One region of the Lysinibacillus sp. VIII_CA genome, then DNA from elsewhere that is predicted to be linked to it. Evidence: predicted binding sites of a transcription regulator. Region 1 holds the regulator's gene; each other region holds the start of a gene.
What was found. Region 1 encodes LexA, which represses DNA repair genes until DNA is damaged. Its sites were predicted from a motif close to CGAACATATGTTCG; they were not measured.
Positions count from the first base shown of each region.

Region 2: ruvA (Holliday junction branch migration protein RuvA) is a predicted target of LexA. The motif match lies at 3,692-3,705, and genes of this name have one in related genera.
Region 3: ACP3VS_RS18105 (YolD-like family protein) is a predicted target of LexA. The motif match lies at 2,481-2,494, and genes of this name have one in related genera.

Region 1 is NZ_JBNFXM010000001.1:126,157-133,259, forward strand. It holds gene tkt (transketolase) at 1-857, opposite strand, end outside; gene ACP3VS_RS00695 (DUF896 domain-containing protein) at 983-1,216, opposite strand; gene ACP3VS_RS00700 (GNAT family N-acetyltransferase) at 1,407-1,934, shown strand; partial or broken gene def (peptide deformylase) at 2,078-2,642, shown strand; gene ACP3VS_RS00710 (YneB family resolvase-like protein) at 2,661-3,326, opposite strand; gene yneA (cell division suppressor protein YneA) at 3,323-3,640, opposite strand; gene lexA (transcriptional repressor LexA) at 3,804-4,421, shown strand; gene ACP3VS_RS00725 (gamma-glutamyl-gamma-aminobutyrate hydrolase family protein) at 4,525-5,247, opposite strand; gene ACP3VS_RS00730 (prepilin peptidase) at 5,282-6,034, opposite strand; gene ACP3VS_RS00735 (DUF2339 domain-containing protein) at 6,293-7,103, opposite strand, start outside.
Region 2 is NZ_JBNFXM010000002.1:343,046-350,148, reverse strand. It holds gene tgt (tRNA guanosine(34) transglycosylase Tgt) at 1-892, opposite strand, end outside; gene queA (tRNA preQ1(34) S-adenosylmethionine ribosyltransferase-isomerase QueA) at 949-1,989, opposite strand; gene ruvB (Holliday junction branch migration DNA helicase RuvB) at 2,007-3,011, opposite strand; gene ruvA (Holliday junction branch migration protein RuvA) at 3,029-3,649, opposite strand; gene ACP3VS_RS04960 (phosphotransferase) at 3,761-4,594, opposite strand; gene ACP3VS_RS04955 (LysM peptidoglycan-binding domain-containing protein) at 4,629-5,609, opposite strand; gene ACP3VS_RS04950 (transcription repressor NadR) at 5,751-6,284, shown strand; gene ACP3VS_RS04945 (thiol-disulfide oxidoreductase DCC family protein) at 6,362-6,754, opposite strand; gene pheA (prephenate dehydratase) at 6,776-7,103, opposite strand, start outside.
Region 3 is NZ_JBNFXM010000016.1:73,405-80,507, reverse strand. It holds gene ACP3VS_RS18125 (peptidoglycan recognition protein family protein) at 1-388, shown strand, start outside; gene ACP3VS_RS18120 (Abi family protein) at 686-1,693, shown strand; gene ACP3VS_RS18115 (hypothetical protein) at 1,772-1,975, opposite strand; gene ACP3VS_RS18110 (hypothetical protein) at 2,227-2,373, opposite strand; gene ACP3VS_RS18105 (YolD-like family protein) at 2,540-2,836, shown strand; gene ACP3VS_RS18100 (DUF1827 family protein) at 2,848-3,174, shown strand; gene ACP3VS_RS18095 (hypothetical protein) at 3,252-3,881, opposite strand; gene ACP3VS_RS18090 (FecCD family ABC transporter permease) at 4,357-5,436, shown strand; gene ACP3VS_RS18085 (ABC transporter ATP-binding protein) at 5,441-6,202, shown strand; gene ACP3VS_RS18080 (ABC transporter substrate-binding protein) at 6,216-7,103, shown strand, end outside.

The DNA of each region.
Region 1 (7,103 bases):
AAAGGCTCATGTGCCCACTCATAGGCAGCTTTTGTTAATACCACTTCATCTGTACCAAGTGGTGCACCATGAGAATCCGCTTTACCCGATTTATTTGGTGAACCAAAACCAATCACTGTTTTCACTTCAATCAATGTTGGTTTGCCAGTTGATTTTTTAGCTTCTTCAATAGTTGCATTAATCGCATCAACATCTGTGCCATCTGCAACTTTTAAATAATTCCAACCATAAGATTCAAAACGTTTTTGGACGTTTTCTGAGAATGACTTTTCTAAGTCTCCATCTAAAGAAATATCATTAGAATCGTAAAGCACGATTAATTTTTCAAGTTTTAAGTGACCAGCTAATGAAATAGCCTCTGCTGCTACGCCCTCCATTAAGTCTCCATCACCACATAATGCAAATGTATAGTGGTCAACGATGTCATGACCTGGTTTATTGTACGTAGCTGCTAAATGACGCTCTGCCATTGCCATACCTACAGTCATGGCAATACCTTGTCCTAGAGGACCAGTTGTTGCTTCCACACCTACTGTATGACCATATTCAGGATGTCCTGGTGTTAATGAATCCCATTGGCGGAAGTTTTGAATTTCTTCCATTGGTAAACCATAGCCGCCAAGGTGAAGTAAGCTGTATAAAAGCATGGAACCATGACCTGCTGATAGTACAAAACGATCACGGTTAAACCATTTTGGATTTGCTGGATTATGGCGTAATTGTTTTGTCCAAAGCGTATAAGCCATTGGCGCTGCCCCCATTGGTAAACCTGGGTGACCAGAATTTGCTTTTTCAATAGCATCGATTGACAAAGTTCGGATAGCATTAATTGCTAATAAATCCGCATGTTGAGTCATTATATTGTGACATCCTTTCTCGTCCTATAATTGTTCTTCTACAGTTTAGTCAACATTGCTTTAGAAAACAATGCTTTTGTTATACTATTTGTATTTTCATACATACTTTATTAAATTGTGTCACATTAATTTAGAAATTTATTTTTTTTCGCTTGTCTTACCTTCTCTGGCGTGACATCATTTCCTTCTGCATCAACCACTTTTACGTTTTCAATCGTATCACGCATCGTTGCTCTAAATGTATCCAAGTATTCTTTACGAAGCGCTGTTCGCTCCTTTGCCTCTTCATCCGTTAGTTGACCATTTTTTGCTTTAGCAGAAAGTTCATTTATACGGTTAATTTTTTCTTTTGATAACATAGTTACACACCTTTCAGTACCTATCTTATTGACTTCGGTATGCAAAGTATAGCACGGTTTCCCATTAAATGCAGTTATACCAACCCTTATTCAAGCTGTTGAAATAAAAAAATACATGACTTCCAGATGTTTGAAGTGTATAAGTATTATATGGAAGGAAAAATTTAACTATATATTGGAGGATATACATGTGAACGTGACAACTAAGCGATTACTCATTCGAACATTTCAAGAACAGGACTGGGAAGCTGTTTATAGCTATACTTCAGATGAAAAAGTGATGCATTATATGCCTGAAGGTGTTTTCACTGAAGATCAGGCAAAGAAATTTATTAAAGAAAATAGCAGCGACAAAGCAAAACATTTTGCTATTGTTTCAAATAATTGCAAGCAAGTGATTGGTCATATTGTTTTCCATCCTTGTTTCGGTGATCATACTTATGAAATCGGTTGGGTACTAAATCCAGCTTACCAAAATCAAGGCTTTGCTTCTGAAGCTGCACATGCTGTATTAGACTATGGATTTAATGAAAAGAAACTTCATAGAATTATTGCAACGTGTCAGCCCGAAAATATCGCTTCTTATAAGGTTATGGAAAAAATAGGAATGAGACGTGAAGGTTTTTTTAAAAAATGTATACCATATGGGGATGAATGGTGGGACGAATACTATTACGCAGTCTTACGTGAAGAGTGGGACAATTTGTTAGGAGGTTAGAAGAACATTAAACACTAAACTACTAAGCTCGTGGAAATGGAAGAAGTTCCTGTAAATGGTATTAGGCACTTGGTCAATAATGGATGATCCGACCATACAAATTAGCTTGAAAAAACTTCTGAATACGGAGGAGGTATTTTTCGATGGCAAAATTTCATCCTGATTACATGATTACTAAAAGAACACTCGGTCCTATTACGTAAACAAACACAAGAGGTTGCCATACCAGTTCCCTTAGAGGACCGACATATATTATTTTCTATGCTTCAATATTTAAAAAACAGCCAAGATCCGATTTTAACAAAAAAGTATAAGCTACGTCCTGGTAGTGGCCTCTCTGCAAATCAAATTGGCGTAGATAAAAGAATGTTTGCTGTCCTTTTTGAAGATCATGACCAAAAACACGAAATGATGTTCATTAACCCAAAAGTAATGAGCCATTCTTTAAATATGATCTATTTGCCTGAGGGAGAAGGGTGTCTGTCTGTTAATCGACCAGTTCACGGTTTTGTACCAAGATATGAACGAATTAAAGTAAAAGCCTATACTATTGATGGACAGGAATTTATTTTGTCTTTAAAAGGCTATGAATCTATCGTTGTACAACATGAAATCGATCATTTAAATGGTATTATGTTTTATGATCGAATTAATAAAGATAACCCTTTTCAACTACCCCAAAATGTTATTATCGAAAGCTTGTATTAAAAAAATTAGCAGGCTATATTATTTGCCTGCTAATTTTTCTTGATGCTCTTGGAATCGGCGATGTACGGTTGCCTTACTTACCTCAAAGCCTAATCCTCTAAGAGTAATGGAAATTTCCTCAAAGGTAAAACCACGATTACGTAGCTTCACGATTTCATCAACAGGGAGTTCCTTCCGTTCCTGACCATGCGGATTCCCACGATTGGATAGGTTATTTTCAGGGCGATAGCCATTTTCCACAGCACGTCGCATACCTCTGCGGATTTTCGCATTATGGATTCTACGTTGATACTCTTCTACAATTGCTAAAATCTCTAGTAGCATCGTATCCATTTCGTTTAATTGAACTGGTCCTGCATCACGAATCGAATAAACATCTGTTGCTGATTTTTGTAATAAATGCAATACTGCCATCCTGGCATTTCCACGGCCTAAACGAGTTTCATCTTGTACAAAAAGAGCTTTTACTTCCTTCTCTTTTATAAAATCAAGCATTTCAAGTAAGCCTTCGCGTTCAACATCATAACCGCTATGCTTATCTTTAAAAACACCCTTTACTTCATAGCCTTGCTCTTTAGCACAGAGCACTAATTCTTCTTGTTGGCGCTCTAACGAGGAGCTTTGCGTTTCTTTTTCAGTACTTACCCGGCAATAGACAACAGCCGTCATTTGATTATTTTTCATTGTTCGTTTCTCGCAATTTCAATGGTTTTGATGGGACTGGCTTGATCACTCAAAACTGGAATGACTAGAGATTTACCCGCCACGATTTTAATATCTGCTAACTCATTTTCTGATTTGACAAGTTTAATCCAATCTTCTTTACTCATTTTACCACGGTATTGTTCGGCTAACGACCACAAGCTATCCCCATGTTCAATTTGAATTTCAGCGTAATTAACATCCCCCGGATCAGTGATGTAAAGGTAACTTGCGAAGAGTAAACAAGCACCTAATAATATAGTGATATGTGTATTTTTCTTTAACCATTTCATCATTATAACCTCTTTTCTAGAATGTTTGTTCGGAATATACGTTCCCATAATAAAGCGAACAAACGTTTTTGTCAAACACTTTTCGAACCTATGTTTGCATACGTGTTCGCATTCTGTTATACTATCAAATAAGAAGAATGATATTAGAAAAAAGAGGTGAGCAATCATGAAAAAAGTATCGAAAAGACAAGAGGACATTTTAGCGTTCATTAAAGACGAGGTACGAGCTAAAGGGTATCCGCCATCAGTCCGTGAAATCGGGGAAGCTGTTGGACTTGCTTCAAGTTCAACTGTTCATGGTCATTTGGCTCGATTAGAACAAAAGGGTTTTATTCGTCGAGATCCAACAAAACCACGTGCTATTGAAATTCTTGAACCTGAAGAATCCATCCAAAAGCAACACGTCATCCATGTACCACTTGTAGGGAAGGTTACAGCAGGTTCTCCTATTACAGCTATCGAAAATATTGAAGAGTATTTCCCACTGCCTGATACATATGGCACGAGTGAGGATCAGTTATTCATGCTAGAAATTATGGGTGAATCGATGATTGAAGCAGGAATTTTAGATGGTGATTTAGTGATTGTGAAGCAAAAATCAACGGCTAATAATGGAGACATTGTTGTAGCCATGACAGCTGAAGATGAAGCTACTGTAAAACGATTCTTTAAGGAAAAAAACCATTTCCGTTTACAGCCTGAAAATTCATCAATGGAACCGATTATCGTCGATCAAGTATCCATTTTGGGACAAGTTGTTGGTCTGTATCGCCGTGTACATTAATTAAATGAGGGTTTGAGGATTGTGTTCCTTCACTGAGCATAAATCCTCTTTTTTACGCAAAAAAAGAATCCATAAACTATTGGATTCTTTTGACAACGGCCTTTTAAGCCTCTTTTTTAAATTTTATGCTCGCTTCAATAAACGCTGCAAATAGCTTTTGTGCATGCGGATCTCCTGCTATAGCTAATTCCTCTGGGTGCCACTGGACAGCCAAGCAGAATGGTAATTCCTCATGTACCACTGCTTCAATAATGCCATCACTTGATTTCGCTGCAACTTTTAAATTCTCCGCTAGTACATTCACTGATTGATGATGAAAAGAATTGACGGCAATTTTCTCTTGTTCCAGAATAGTGGCTAATAAATTCTCCGCAATAATTTGTACATAATGCGTTGCTACTGATCTACCGGCCTGTTGCATATGTTTAATAAGCTTTGTACTATAATGGTCACTATCAATGTCCTGATATAACGTCCCGCCTAATGCAACATTTAATATTTGGATACCCCGACAAATACCGAAAATAGGCATTTTTCGTAAAAATGCAGCCTCAATTAATGCTAATTCTACGGCATCTCTAGCTGGATGAATTTTACCTAACTTTGGTGAAGGGTCCACTCCAAATAAAAAAGGATGTACATCATAGCCTCCCGATAGCAATAAGCCATCCGTAAGGGCTAAAATTTGTGCAGCATCTTCCTCAACCCCTAACGGAATAATGAGGGGGATACCGCCCGCCTCAATAATACTTTTGCTGTAAGCAGCATTTAAATGAGCTGATAAATCATCTTCTACAAAAGCTGTAATTCCAATAATCGGCTTCACTTGATTCCCCTCCACAAAATTGAAGATTAAATACTTACCAAAAACCTAAGTACCACTTGATGAACGAATCTCCATAGAAATAAACAATATTAGCGGCTAATGCAATTGATGGGCCAAAGGGAATAGGTGTTTTTCTTCCCTGTTTACGCTTTAATAAGACAACTATTCCGACTATCATACCAATGATAGCAGCTAAAAATAAAGTCAACAGCGTATGAATAGTACCGAGAACAAGACCAATTAAAAAGAATAATTTAATATCCCCTCCTCCCATTCCACCTTTCGATAAAACCGCAATACTATATAATATGCCAAAACCAACGAGTGAACCCAATAGGCTGTCCCACCAAGGTGTTAAAGGTGATAGTACACGTCCAATGACCAATATAGGCAAAAAGAATAAAAGAATCTTATCTGGAATTAACAGATAAGTAAAATCTGAAACAACTATAATGACTAACAATGAGATGAACGATAAAGCTACTATGAATTCCATGCTCCAGTTTAGCTTCAAATAAGCAAGGGCGAATAATCCTCCAGTCAACAATTCTATCGCTGGATATACTGACGAGATTTTAAAGCCACAGCCCCGACATTTTCCTCTTATAAACAGATAAGACAATACTGGCACTAAATCAAGAACCGTCAATGGTCTTTGACAGTTTGTACAATGGGAGGAAGGAAGTACAAGAGACTCCTTCCGCGGTACACGAAAGCCAACTACATTATAAAAAGAGCCAAAAACTAGACCAAATAAAAAAATGATAATTGTATAAGCCATTTCCAAATTTATGTCCTCCTAAACCAATAGGCGCCCATACAATCCGTATGATGCGCCTATTCGTATAATTATTGTAGTTTTGCTCGGTAATACACGTAACCAATGTTATTCAGAACAAGGGACATAGATAATATGTGATGTATTTGAGGAATATTTTCACAAAGGATTTAAAGTACGATAAGAAGAAAGAAGGAGTAGAGTAAGAGTATTATCAGTTTAGCACAAGATAAAAGAGATTCCAAAAATCATTGGAATCTCTTTTATTTATTTCCTCAGTAACCTACCTGATAACAGCATGCCAATGCCACCAATTGTTATAAATAGAACAGCTCTAATTAATAAATCAAGTGCTGATAGGTCGAAGAAAATCAGCTTGATAAACGCAATGACTAAGATAACAAAGCCTGTAGTGCGAAGTGTTTTTAATTGTTGCGTGGAACTAAGCCATAACGAAATACTCGCGGTTAGAAATAATGTAATCGTTGTAAGAGCTATACTTAGTTTCCAATCAAGTAGATGACTATACGTAAATTGATGAACGAGCCCCCATATCGAGATCATTGTGAGTACGACACCTGAGCTAACAATAGCGTCTACATATTTCCCCATTCGTTCTGCATATAGCCGATAAATACGGCCCTTTACTAGAACGTCCACAATAATCGCCACTATTACTGCTATATAAACTAATCTGGTCATCATACTTAAGCTGTCCAACATAGAAGGCTTTGCGCTGACCATCAAAGAAAATACGATAAAGAATGCTCCCAGCACAGGCGTTAGAACACGCCCTTTGAATTTCTCTGACACGAGCAGAGTTCCTGCAAACAAAGCAGCTAGTGCCATACACATCAAATACTGAATGCCATTTGTTGCCGCAAAATAGGCTGTATCTAGTTTGCTCATATAAGCTAAGAAGTAGCCTGTGGTGATTACTGCTAAAATATCAATAGCATATACATCCTTCATGACTTTCTCAAAAGGTGATAACGTTTCTTTTGGGCGTCTAGCATACAAGTAAATGACTACAAGATAAATAATCGGCATGAACAGGCTTACATGATTAAAGCTCATA
Region 2 (7,103 bases), on a different contig from region 1:
CATATTTTGCATTCTTTACGACTAAACGACCTTCTGATGTCATCAGTGTACCATTACGAGCAATACGTGTTGGTAGAACACAGTCGAACATATCAACACCACGAATAGCTCCATCGATTAATGAATCTGGTGAACCCACTCCCATTAAATATCGAGGTTTATTTGCTGGCATTAACGGTGTTGTGAACTCAAGAACACGGTTCATGATATCTTTTGGTTCACCAACAGATAGTCCTCCTATCGCGTAGCCTGGGAAATCTAACTCCACTAATGCTTCTGCAGAACGACGGCGTAGATCCTCATACTCACCACCTTGAATAATTCCGAATAACCCTTGTTCTTCTGGACGACTATGGGCTTCTTTGCAGCGTTTTGCCCAACGTGTTGTACGGTCTACCGATTGCAACATATATTCATGTGTTGCAGGATACGGTGGACATTCGTCGAAAGCCATCATGATATCCGAGCCTAAGTCATTTTGAATTTCCATCGCTTTTTCTGGACTTAGGAATAGTTTATCCCCATTAAGATGGTTACGGAAATGTACGCCTTCCTCTTCAATTTTGCGGAACTGGCTTAGGGAGAATACTTGGAAACCACCTGAATCTGTTAAAATGGGTCTATCCCAATTCATAAATTTATGCAGTCCGCCTGCTTCCTTAACGATATCATTGCCTGGACGAAGCCATAAATGATACGTGTTGGATAAGATAATACCAGCATTCATTTCTTTTAATTCCTCTGGTGACATTGTTTTAACTGTTGCTTGTGTTCCAACAGGCATAAATGCTGGTGTTTCAAAAGAGCCGTGTGGTGTATGCACAATGCCAAGACGTGCTCCTGTTTGTTTACATGTATGAAGTAATTCATAGCGAATAGCTGGTTGTGTCATAAAAATAAAAATCCTCTCTGATCTGAAGTAAAAACAGTACTCCGATTTTTTCTTTTTTATTCTTTTGGTCGAATAAACATAGCATCACCAAAACTAAAGAAGCGATATTTTTCTTCTACAGCTTGCTGATAAGCACTTAAAATAGTTTCACGAGTGGCTAGCGTACTCACTAGCATAACAAGGGTTGACTTTGGTAAATGGAAGTTTGTAATTAAACCATCTACCACGGTAAAAGTATAGCCTGGATAGATGAAAATAGACGTCCAACCTTGCTCTGCTCGTACCTCACCATCATATTTAGAGCCAATTGTCTCCAATGTACGTGTAGAGGTAGTCCCAACAGCTATTATCTTCCCGCCATTACGCTTTACACGATTAATCGTGTCTGCTGCTTCTTCTGTCACACTATAAAATTCTGCGTGCATTTCATGGTTTTCAATAGAATCTACACTAACTGGACGGAATGTTCCAAGTCCTACATGAAGTGTAATAAAGACAACCTCTACCCCTTTTGCCTTTACTTGTTCTAATAATTCTTCTGTAAAATGGAGCCCGGCCGTTGGAGCAGCAGCTGACCCACGCTCTTTCGCATAGACCGTTTGATAGCGATCTTTGTCTTCTAATTTTTCTCGTATATAAGGCGGTAATGGCATTTCACCAAGCTGCTCTAGTATTTCAAAAAAGATTCCATCATAATGAAATTCAAATGTTCGTCCACCATGGTCAAGCTCACCTGTACAAGTAGCTGTTAACAATCCATCTCCAAATGTAATAACTGTCCCTACTTTTACACGTTTTGCTGGTTTTACAAGTGTTTCCCACTCATCTGTACCTGGCAATTGCTTTAATAATAGTACCTCTATATGGGCACCTGTCTCCTCTTTTACACCCATTAAGCGAGCAGGTAAGACTCTTGTATCGTTTAACACAAGGCAGTCTCCAGTACGTAACTCCTCTAAGACATGAGCAAAATGTTGATGCTCTACTTCATTTGAGCCAGGTGTTACGACCATTAATCGACTAGCTGTCCGATCTACTAAAGGTGTTTGAGCAATAAGCTCCTCTGGTAATTCAAAATCAAAATCTTCTACACGCATGAAAAAAACTTCCTTCTTTATGTTTGTTGGGGATACTCATATCCAAAATGTTCGTAGGCTAAATGTGTCGCTACTCTTCCTCGTGGTGTACGTTGAATAAGCCCAATTTGCATGAGATAGGGTTCATATACATCTTCTATAGTCACCCGTTCCTCACCAATCGATGCTGCAAGCGTATCTAAGCCCACAGGACCTCCTCGAAAGCGCTCAATCATGTTAGTGACAAGTTTATGATCAATGTGATCAAGCCCTCTTGGATCGACTTGTAACAGCTCTAGCGCTTGCTTTGCAAGGCCCTCCGTTATCATACCATCTCCAAGCACTTGTGCATAATCTCGTACTCGTTTCAATAAGCGATTGGCAATTCGAGGTGTACCACGAGAGCGTTTCGCCATTTCCATTGCTGCTATTTGCTCAATTTCTACCTCAAATAAATGAGCACTGCGAGCAACTATTTCAGCAAGGGAAATATCATCATAGTACTCTAAGCGTAATAAAACACCAAAGCGATCTCTTAGAGGTGCTGATAAGGCACCAGCTCTGGTTGTAGCACCTACAAGGGTAAAGGGAGGTAAATCAAGGCGTACAGAACGTGCTTCAGGACCTTTTCCCACAACAATATCTAAACAGAAGTCCTCCATTGCTGGATATAACACTTCTTCAATGGCACGAGGTAATCGATGAATCTCATCAATAAATAAAACATCACCAGGCTCTAGTGAACTTAAAATCGCTGCTAAATCTCCTGGACGTTCAATTGCAGGACCACTTGTCATGCGTACATTGACACTCATCTCATTTGCAATAACAACAGCTAATGTTGTTTTACCAAGCCCTGGTGGCCCATATAACAGCACATGATCTAAACTTTCCTGCCGAAGTTTTGCTGCCTCAATGAAAATTTGTAAATTTTCCTTTACTTTATGTTGCCCTATGTATTGGGCTAACCTTTGCGGGCGTAAAGATAATTCAAATTGTTCATCATAGCCACTTGCCTCACTAGCCATCATACGTTCAGACATGCCTCTTCCCTCCTTCCTTATTTTAATTTTAATAATAGTTGTAACGCTTGTTTCATATAGGCATCTGTCGTTTCCAGCTTGTCGTTATCCTCAAGCAGTGGGCGAATTTTTTCGAGCTCCTTTTCAGAGTAACCAAGTGCCGCTAAAGCAAGTATTGCTTCTTCTAATTCGTGTTTATAAGGATGAACGCCAAACAATGGCAGCTCATCTTCTGTACTCGGCAGTTCGATTGTCTCTAATAAAGAGCCTAGCTTGCCTTTTAAATCTAATATCATCTGACGAGCAGTTTTTTTACCTACTCCTGGGAACTTCACTAAAAACGTTTCATCTTCCCGTTCAATCGCACTTATAACCTGCTGTGGGTTGCCAGTCGCTAAGATAGCCAGCGCTCCCTTAGGACCTATTCCAGATACTAAAATTAACTTTCGAAAAAGCTCGCGCTGATCTAGATTTGGGAAACCATAAAGCACTTGTGCATCCTCTCGTACATGCAAATGAACATAAATTTGTTGCTCCATGGCTGATGTTCGAAATGCAAACGGATTGGGCGTATTCAATTGCCAGCCAATACCCTTTTGTTCTAGCACAATATATTCTGGTGTAATACGAGTAATTAGTCCTTTTAAATAATCATACATCTATATTCCCTCACAATCATCGTCTTCGATTATAGCATATAGCGAACGAATGCTCGACAGAAAGTCCTGTTCAAAACGCTGTTCAAGACAAAAATGACCGCCAAATGACGGTCATTTCTTCACAAATCTATCAATATCGTACCACAGTTTTGGCCAATAGGTGAGGGCTCGTTTAGTAAATGGTACTAAATAATCTAAAAATACTAGTTGCTGATCAAGGGGTAAATCCACAGCGAAAAGCCATTCCCTTAATAGTTCATTCGGATATTTTAAACGATGAAGCTTTCTTTTATCAAGCCGTTTCAGTTCTGGTAACTCCGCAAAGACTTTGGCTAAATCATAATCAACTGCAGGTAGCACCCGATGCAACCATAAAATATACTCGTCATCCGCTTCTCCAAGATGTGCCAAATCAAAATCAATTAAACGCAATTGTCCATCCGTGCACCATAAAAAATTATGATGCACGACATCCCCGTGCAATAGTGTAATTTCTTTTTCGGCTACATCTTCCAGCGCAATTAACTGCAGCGATTTATCACTATAATGCAATATTTGATCGATCTCTTCTTTTGTTAAGAAAGCCCGAAACTCATTTCTTCTGCTTTTAAAACGCATATGACGCATTTGCCATTTTAAAAGTTGTGAATAGGTATGCAAGCCAGGCAAGCGTTGCCAAGCAACTTTTTTATATGTGTCATGTAAAGCTATTAGTAGTTGAAGAGATTCCCTGCGATCCTTTTTATGAGCAAAATTGGCACCATGGCTACCTTCTTGCCATTCTTGCACAATTAGCTGCTCATCGTCACTTTGGACTAATGGTAGGATAAGATTAGGTTCAATTCGACCTAGCTGGCGATGAATTGTTCTTACCTTCTCTGCAATTTCTAGTTGTTTTGCTCGTTTGACAAAGTAAGTATTCGATCGATACCTATATTTCCAAATATTTGATTTTACCTCTTCGACAATATACGCTTTTTCACCATCGATAAGGCGTCATCCCGCCTGGGAAATAATGCGGTGACATCCAAGGTCCTACTGATGACGGGCATGGCGGTGGACAATGCGTTGGGCATGGTGGTGGTGGACAATGACACGGATCCATTTGCCATGCAGGCATTGGCATCTGCATTGGTTGTGATTGACAGCCACATGATTGTGCTTCACAGCCACATGATTTGCCCATGTTCATGTCAGGCATCATATTAAATTGTGGCTGCATTTGTTGATTAGGCGTGTGGAAAAATGGTGATGTAGACTCTAAGAAGTCTTCCATCTCGCCCATTTTATTTTCTGGCATCTCAAAGGACATCGGCTGCTGCGGCATCATATACTGCTCGGCCTGTGGCTGCATTGGCATTGGCCACCACATTTGATGATAAATTGGTTGATGGCAGCTTGAGCAATGTGGTACTGGATGTGGCATGATATGCATTGGTGGTGCTGGTTGTGGTACTGGATGTGGCATTGGCTTCGCTACTGGTGGTGGTGGTGGCGGTGGCGGCGCTGGCTGTATTTGTACTGGTGGTGGTGTTGTGACTGTTTGCTCTACTTGTGGCATGACTACCTGTTGGTGCCAATTCATTTCTACAGGCTGTGGAACCCACATCGGTTGTTGTGGCATCTGCATTGGCATTGGTATAGGTATTGGAATCATTTGTGGCTCAGGCATTGGCATTGGAGCAGGTGGTACAATTGGTGGTGGAGGTGGCATTGGTCTCTGTACCTCTTTTTTCGGAACTTCCTTAGGTGTCTCCTTATGCATTTGTGATTCCTTTTTTGGCATTTCTTTATGTGGCTCTTTGTTTATTTTTTCAGGCAAAATAATTTCCATGCCCGGGACAATATAATCTGGGTTGGCAAGATGGACATTGAGCCGCTTCAAATCTTCAAACGAAATGCCGTACTCTTTCGCAATCTTCCACAATGTGTCTCCCTTTTGAACAATATGAATACGCAATTTTTTCCTCCCTTCCTCTCTACGTATCATATGTTCAATGTTTCATTTGGATACAAAAATTTCAACAAGTTAGAAATGCTTCATGGTACACTAACCTATAGGGAATACTGTTTCCATTATTACGGGCAGAGGTGATCTCTTATGAAAAAAATGTTAGGCGAGGAACGCCGACTGCAACTATTAGCGCAATTAAAAAAAAGTAAAACACCTATAACAGGGACAGACTTAGCTAAATTCGCCAATGTTTCTAGGCAAGTTATCGTCAATGATATGACTTTATTAAAGGCAAGAAACGAACCCATTATCGCTACGAGTCAGGGTTATCTTTATATGCATCAGGAACAATTACAGCAAACTGTTGAACGCACATTTCCATGCATACACACATCTGAACAAACAGAGGACGAGCTAATGACGATTGTAGATTGTGGTGGCACAGTCAAAAATGTTATGGTTGAACATCCTATTTATGGTGAGTTAACTGCCTCAATCATGGTGTCAAACCGTCATGAGGTAACACAATTTATCGAACGGGTTAATGCCACTCAGGCTAATTACTTATCTGCACTAACGGGTGGCATTCATCTTCATGTCATTACAGCCCCCTCTGTTGAAGTATTAACGTTAATTGAACAAGCCTTACAAAAAAAGGGCTATTTGGTAACAGACCAATAAAATAAAAAAGCACAGTATTTGCTCATACTGTGCTTCAATGTGTGTTTCGAGTATTCCTCTCCCTTTACCCCAACCTATTAGGAAAGAAATCGTTGTCTTTGTGAAGGTGTAGGTAATAGACATTCCTTTTTTGTACCAAATAAACGATAGCGGTGCTTAGCAAACCTTCTATACAACGCATTGCGAATAATTGGAGGCACTAGGATGAAAAGATAATAACAAAGCCAAATCTTCTCCAAATTTCTGCATATTTTTAAGGCTGCTGTCGATTCAACATATGCTTTCCCATTTTCAATGAGGATTACACTATCTATATTCTCAGATATTTTGAACTGTCGGAGCAATGTTTGCCCGACATCACTTTGTAACGAAGCAAATTGAAAATAGCCTGCTTGATCATGTTTGATAATAAATTGAACGCTGCTATCACAAAAGTTACAAATACCATCAAATAAAATAATCCCACGCATTCTATTTCCCCCTTATAGCTATTATGCTTCGTCAGACGTAAGATACGTAAAGTATGTACCGAGTGACTTTACTTTGCAACCTAGTGCAGCTAGTTCTTCCATTGCACCGCGCATCATCGGTACTTTTTCATCCGCTAACACATCTATCATGAAGAAATAATCCCCTAGTCCTGTTTTCAATGGACGCGATTCAATTTTACTTAAATTCAGTTGACGCCATGCAAAGACAGATAGCACTTGATGCAATGCCCCTGAACGGTCAGTCGGCAATGTAATCATTAAAGTTGTTTTCGCTTGCCCATTTGAAAGTTCTTGTGGCAATCGTTGGTTTTGCTTAGACAGAACAAAG
Region 3 (7,103 bases), on a different contig from region 1:
TTGGCTTTTAAGAGAGCTTGCAAAAGAGGCTTGCATACCTGTTGTATTAGATGGGACAGGCAACGGCATAAAGTCGCATCGATGGATTACTGACAATCTAAAAGGCACAACACATAGAGACCCATATTCATATTTAGAAAGCATGGGAATTTCGGGGGCTCAATTCAAGTTAGACATTTTGAACGGCTTGGATAAACTAAAACAAACAGAAAAGGATGATGAAACTATGAGATTTACCAACTCAACAACTGAAAATGCTGTACGTGATTACATTAAACAGGCTATAGATAAAGGCAAGATTGATAAATCATGGCTTGATAAATTTGATTCAGGTACTATGACAAGTGGGGATTTTGAAGGTCTGAAAATTATTATTTCGCAACGATAAAAAATTTATCGACATTGCAAATTTACCATAATTCCTATATTCAGGTTCGCTTTATAAAAGTGGACCTGTTTCATATATCAGGTAATAAAGTTCGTAAATAAGAAACAATTTACATAAATAAGCTTATTAATTCGCGCCAAATCGTTGACTTCCACATAGTATAGAGCTATTATACATATAATACATTATGCAGGCCGACGATCGGCTAGAGAAAACTTCTTACTTTAAATAGTAAGAGGTTTTTTTCTGTTCACTTTTAGGATACTATGGAAATATAGGTAAATCGGAGGTGACTATATGACCATTTTAGAAAAACCATTTCTTGATATCGATATGCAAGTAAAAAAGTTAATTGATCGAGGATTAATAATAGAATCATTAGAAGAAACTAAAAGAATATTACTTAAAACAACATATTACGATGTTATTAATGGATATAAAGATATATTTTTAGTAGAAAAATCAAATGATGACGAGGAAGATAAGTTTTTACCAAACACAAAATTCAATGATCTGTTAATTTTATATAAATTAGATAAAAATATACGTAACTTTATTTTCAATTCAGTTTTAGAAGTTGAATGCAACTTTTACTCTGCACTTTCATATTGTATTTCGGAAAAATATGGCGAGAAATATGAAGTTTATCTAAATAAGGATAATTACAAAGCAGGTAAGATTCAAGCTTATAACAAGAAATCGGAACGAGAAAATTTATTGTGGAAGATCAATAAAAAAATACGAGATGCAGAAGAACAACCATTAAAGTATTATATTAAGAAATATGGAAATGTGCCTCCCTGGATATTGGTTAAATCATTAACGTTTGGTGAATTATTGGTTTTATATAAGTTGTCATCAGCAGATATAAAAGAAAATGTTATAAAAATATTGTTAGGAACAACTCCTACCGAAGAAGAAAAAGAATTTTTCGTTAAAAGCATGGAATTATTCAATAAATTCCGCAATAGAGCTGCTCACGGTGGAAGAATGTATAACTATAAAACAAACATAGAAATTCCTTATAGAAAGTGGCTCTTTGACTTATTAGGAATTACAAAGGAACAATATAATAGTGGTGTTGGTAAAAGCGACAACGGAGCTTTTATGTTGGCATTGTTAAATTTCCATAAAAATGATGCACAACGGCTTTACGAGTTCATCGTTTATTTAAATTACGATCTAAAAAGATATATTGAAAAACAACCAATTCATGCAACAAACATATTTAAATATTTAGGTATTCCCTTTGACTTTTACGATAAAGTAACTACCTGTTTAAGTTATGGGATACTAAAAACATAATTAATAACGGTGACAAGTAATAAATTTCCTTATCTAATCCTTTATGATAAAAGGTTGGCATTATAAAGACCAAGATAGCTAAACGCCATCTTGGTCTATTTTCATTTCATTTAATAGTTGTTTCCGTTCTAAAATCAATTCCATAAACTCATCTAAATCGTCTTCTAAAGCATGGTTTTTAATAAAGCTACGTGCTCTTGATCGGGCGCTAATGTACTTTGCACGTTCTTTATTCTTCTCCTGCCAGCGTTTATTAGCTTCAGTCTGTGAATTCTTATCCATATTAACCCTTCCTTTTTTTAAAATATAAAACGATATTTACAATGACTAAAATTAAACATAATGAATAGATTATAATCATTGAGTAATCAAAAAATTTAGGTTCCTTCCAATCGACCAGGACCACCAAAATGTAAACAGCCGCAAGCAAAGTAATGATATTAAAGAAAATTTTCTTCATGCTTAGAATGGATTATGATTATTAAAATATGATAGGATAAGGGTGAAGGAGGGGCTAACCTCCTTCAGTGTAATTATTTGCGACGTTTCTTCTTGTTGGGAGGGCGTCGCTTTTTCTTTTGCTTATTTTTCATATCGCTTATATTTTTCAATCCACCAGTTAGTTGATTAAAGAATGTTGCGATACCTACTAGATAAGCAAGAGCCTTATCATAATCCACTTTGTTCACCACCTTTCTATACTTTAATTATACTAGTACTAGTATCAAAAGTCAACGATTAAATTCATTTATTTTCCTAAAAATACAATTTATTTCATTGTAAAATACAAACATTTGTTCTATTATATATACAAACAAACGTTCTTATTTTAGGAGGGCAATAAATATGGCAAAGTCAAAGAAAAAAGATCTAAATAAAAAAGTAGCAGAAAAACCAAAACAACCACCAAAGCATCCGGAACGTGATGAATTCGAACTTGAGGAACTTGGATATAGTTTAAGTGAAGCAATGGAAGATGGTAGGTACCGAATGTTTGCGGTATACAATAAATCAGGGTCTTTAGAGGGAAAGGTGACAAAATTGGATACAAGCACTAAGTTGATTCACATCCAAGATAAATTTAGAGACATTCATAAAGTACATTTCTTAGATATATTAAGCGTTTCAAATTCAGAATATTAGGAGGTTTATGTATGACTACAAAATTCAAATTTATACCTAGAACATTCCGAGATGTTACAAAACAAAAACCTGATGTACTTAAAGTTGTAAATGCAAATGCACCTAATGATGTTATTACTAAGATTTTTGAGCATAAAGATACTGCAATTATACATAGCAAAAATAGTAGTTCAAATCACGCAAGTATTTCTAATGCTAAGGGCCATGGTTTTATTCAAGAATGGGAAATCAGATATACAATAGAACATATTTTGAGAGTAGAACTTGAAAATGTATCAATACTTGTTAGTGATAATGGGGTTGTTCATGTATATGCTAATAAAGGTAATACTCTCTAAACTAAAATTAAGTCACTCATTTAAAAATAATGAGTGACTTAATTTTCTTCTATTATATACAATTTTAAAAAATTATATTATTTAAAATCATTATGAGTCCCATAATTTGTAGCAACTTCTTTTAAGTTAGATGCTTTGAATTTATCAAAATCAATTTTGTCAATGTCACTCTTTTTAAGTAACACAGTCATCGCAGAACCAACATTACTGTTGCCAGAAGCATCTTTAAAGTTAGCTTGCCAGTTGATATTAATGTCGCGCATATCTTCAACGTCTTTTAATACTTTAAGTAATTCAACTGTATTTTGTTGAGCATAATTTAAAGTATTCTTTTTAGTTATGGCGTCATCAATCATCATCTTTAAATAATAAATATCACCCATATTTTCAACAGTGATGTTACGATCACTACCATCAGTAGTAGTGGTACCAAATAAATCTGTAGCTATCTTAACGATTCGTTCTTCTAGAGGAATTGTTGTATCGTTTGCAACTTTCATATCAACCACTACATCATCATTTTTCTTTTCTGATTCCTTTTCAGGTTCGGTAGAAACTTCCTTTTTCGTAACTTCTTCTTGTTTAGTTTTATCGGCTTTATCTGAAGCCTTTTCATCATCTCCGTCAATTGCATTTCCGATACTACCAATTACAATTAGTGCAACAATTAAAATAAACCACCATTTTTTATAAAAAGGTTTTTTCATCTAAGCAGTCTCCTCTGTAAATATTTTTCACTATTAAATTGTATCAATATTGGAAGGGGTTGTCAGTAAAGTGAATGACTTTCTTCTATAATATAAGCATCATTTTGTTATTTTTTAAAACTAACAAAAAAGTAACAGATAAAACTAACAAAATCGAAGTAGTACGGAATGTATGTTCCTATCGCGCTGCTGTTATTTTTAATATTAAGACTTAAAAAAGAATTTCAAAGATGCGAGAAAGTCATTCAAACATGCCAGGAATGATGTAATCGAACGCTAAATGCGATTTGAGTAATAAACTTATAAAAGAAACCAGTTCTCAGTTATAAAATTGAGAGCTGGTTTTTTGTTATGGATACGAAATTCAAATTAAAAATTTTTTCCTGTTGTTTTTCTATAAGATATCACTTACAATACAAATTGATAATGATAATCGTTATCAACGATAGTGATTTTGATAGATAGAGGTGACATTTTGGATAAACAGGAAGCTAACAGAATAGGGATGGGCAATATATATTATGTCATAGTTTTACTATTAATTGCCTCCATTGTAATATCTGCCATTTTTTCTGTATCAATTGGGCAGGTCAGTATACCCTTCAAGCAATCAATGGATATCTTGTTGCATGCTGTATCTAATGGGAGGTTTGGCACACTTGATAGTGTGGATAGTGAATCCTATCTGAATATTATTTTACAGGTCAGAATGCCGCGTGTTATTTTTGCATTGTTCATCGGTATTGGACTTGCTTTATGTGGGGCTGTGATGCAAGCAGTTGTACAAAACCCTCTTGCTGATCCATACATACTTGGCATTTCTTCAGGTGCATCCTTAGGTGCAACTTTTGCCATTCTCGTTGGTTTTGGGAGTAGTGCATTACTGGCACAATTTGGTGTAGCCTTTGGTGCATTTGCTGGAGCTATGCTTACTTCTATGGCAGTGCTTATTTTATCTAGTATAGGTGGTAAAGCAACATCGGTAAAACTTGTTTTATCTGGTGTTGTCATAGGTGCATTATGTAGCTCCTTTTCAAGTCTTATTATCTTTTTTGCCAATAATGCTGAGGGCATAAAAACTGTTACTTTTTGGTCTATGGGAAGTTTAGCCTCTGCAAGCTGGGATAAAACACCGATTTTAGCAATCGTCATTGTATTAGGAGCTGCGTTATTTCTTTTTCAACATCGTGTGCTTAATACGATGCTACTTGGAGATGAATCTGCAATTACATTAGGTATCAATTTAAGTGTTTATCGTAAATTGTATATGATTCTCACATCACTAATAACAGGAACGATGGTTGCTTATGCAGGTATGATTGGTTTTGTCGGCTTAATTATTCCGCATATTACGAGAGGGATTTTTGGAGCAGATCATAAACGATTAATGTTAGGAACGTTACTCTTAGGAGGACTTTTCATGATATGGGCAGATATTTTATCTCGAACATTAATCGAGAATGTAGAACTACCGATTGGCATCATTACTTCTGTCATTGGATCACCATTATTCATCTATATGATTGTAAAAAAAGGTTACAACTTCGGAGGGTAGAACAATGGAATTAGTAGCGAAGGAAATAGAAGTAAAGATTGGAAAGAAGGAAATTGTAAAAAACATATCGATTCATGTAAACAAGCAGCAATTTGTGGGCTTAATCGGACCAAATGGATGCGGAAAGTCAACTTTATTGAAAAGTATTTATAAAAGCTTAGTACCACAAAAAGGGATGGTCTTTTTAGATGATTTAGACGTTTTGAAAAGCCCAGAAAAAAAGATTTCACAGCATTTAGGTGTAGTGGGGCAATTCAATGAAATGCACTTTGATTTAACGGTACAGCAAATGGTGATGTTAGGCAGAACACCTCATAAGAAAATGTTAGAGTCCGATAACCAAAAGGATTTTGACATTGTCGAAGAGGCTTTAACACGGACAAATTTACAAGCTTACAAGGGTCGTAGTTTCCTATCATTATCTGGTGGGGAAAAACAACGGGTTATTTTAGCGAGAACAATCGCCCAGCAACCTAAATTTATGATTTTAGATGAACCAACGAACCATTTAGATATACGCTATCAAATTGAAATACTATCTTGTGTGAGAAGCTTAAATATTGGTGTGTTAGCAGCACTGCATGATTTAGAAATGGCTGCACATTACTGTGATTATCTTTACGCAGTAAAAGATGGTGAGATTTATGCGCATGGTACCCCGGAGCAAGTTTTAACACCCGAGATTATAGAAGCTTTATATCATATCAAGTGTCAAACGTTTACTAATCCAGTGACGAATGGATTAGGCTTTGCATATGGACTATAGGAGGAGCAACAATATGAAGAAAAAATTATTATTAGGAATTGGTTTAGCCGCTGTATTAACGTTAACAGCTTGCGGTAATACTACCAAAAATACTTCAGAAGAAGCACAAACAAAAGAGCATTATCCATTAACTATCGAAAACTTTACAAAGGCTGAAGGTGGTTCGACATGGGAGAAGAAAGATCAAGTATTCGATAAAGCACCTGAAAAAATTATGGCAAATACACGCCCAGCAGCGGAACTACTATTGCATTTAGGACTAGGGGATAAAATCGTTGGTGTTGGTGCAAACTTTGGTGCTGTAGATAAATCTGTAGAAGAGGCATATTCAAAGTTAAATATATTAAGTGATGAATATGTAGGGAAAGAGGTAACATTAGGAACTAATCCAGATTTAGTATTTGGTCGTGGTGGCTTATTTGATAATGCTGAATGGGGGGGAGGCACAGTAGACTCACTAAACGACATGGGCATTAAAACATTTGTATTAGAATCATCCATTACAGGTGGTACATATGATTCTATTTATAAAGATATCGAAAATATCGGTGAAATTTTCAATGTTCAAGACAAGGCCACTAGCTTCATTAAAGAATTAAAAGATCGACAACAAGACATTACTTCAAAATTAGAAAGTATTAAAGAAGAAAAGTCATTTGCTTATTTACATACAAATGATCCAAAAGAACTTTTTGTATACCCCGCGCACGATGAAACATTTTTTAACGACGCATTCAAAATGGTGAAGTTAGATAATATTTTCAAAGATGAAACAGGAGATGTTAGTGTAGAAACATTAATTGCATCAGATCCAGATGTGTTAATTCTTCCAAACTGGGATGGGTCTGATCTGACAAAAGTTCGTGAAGAAATCTATGCTAACCCTAAGCTTTCAAGCATG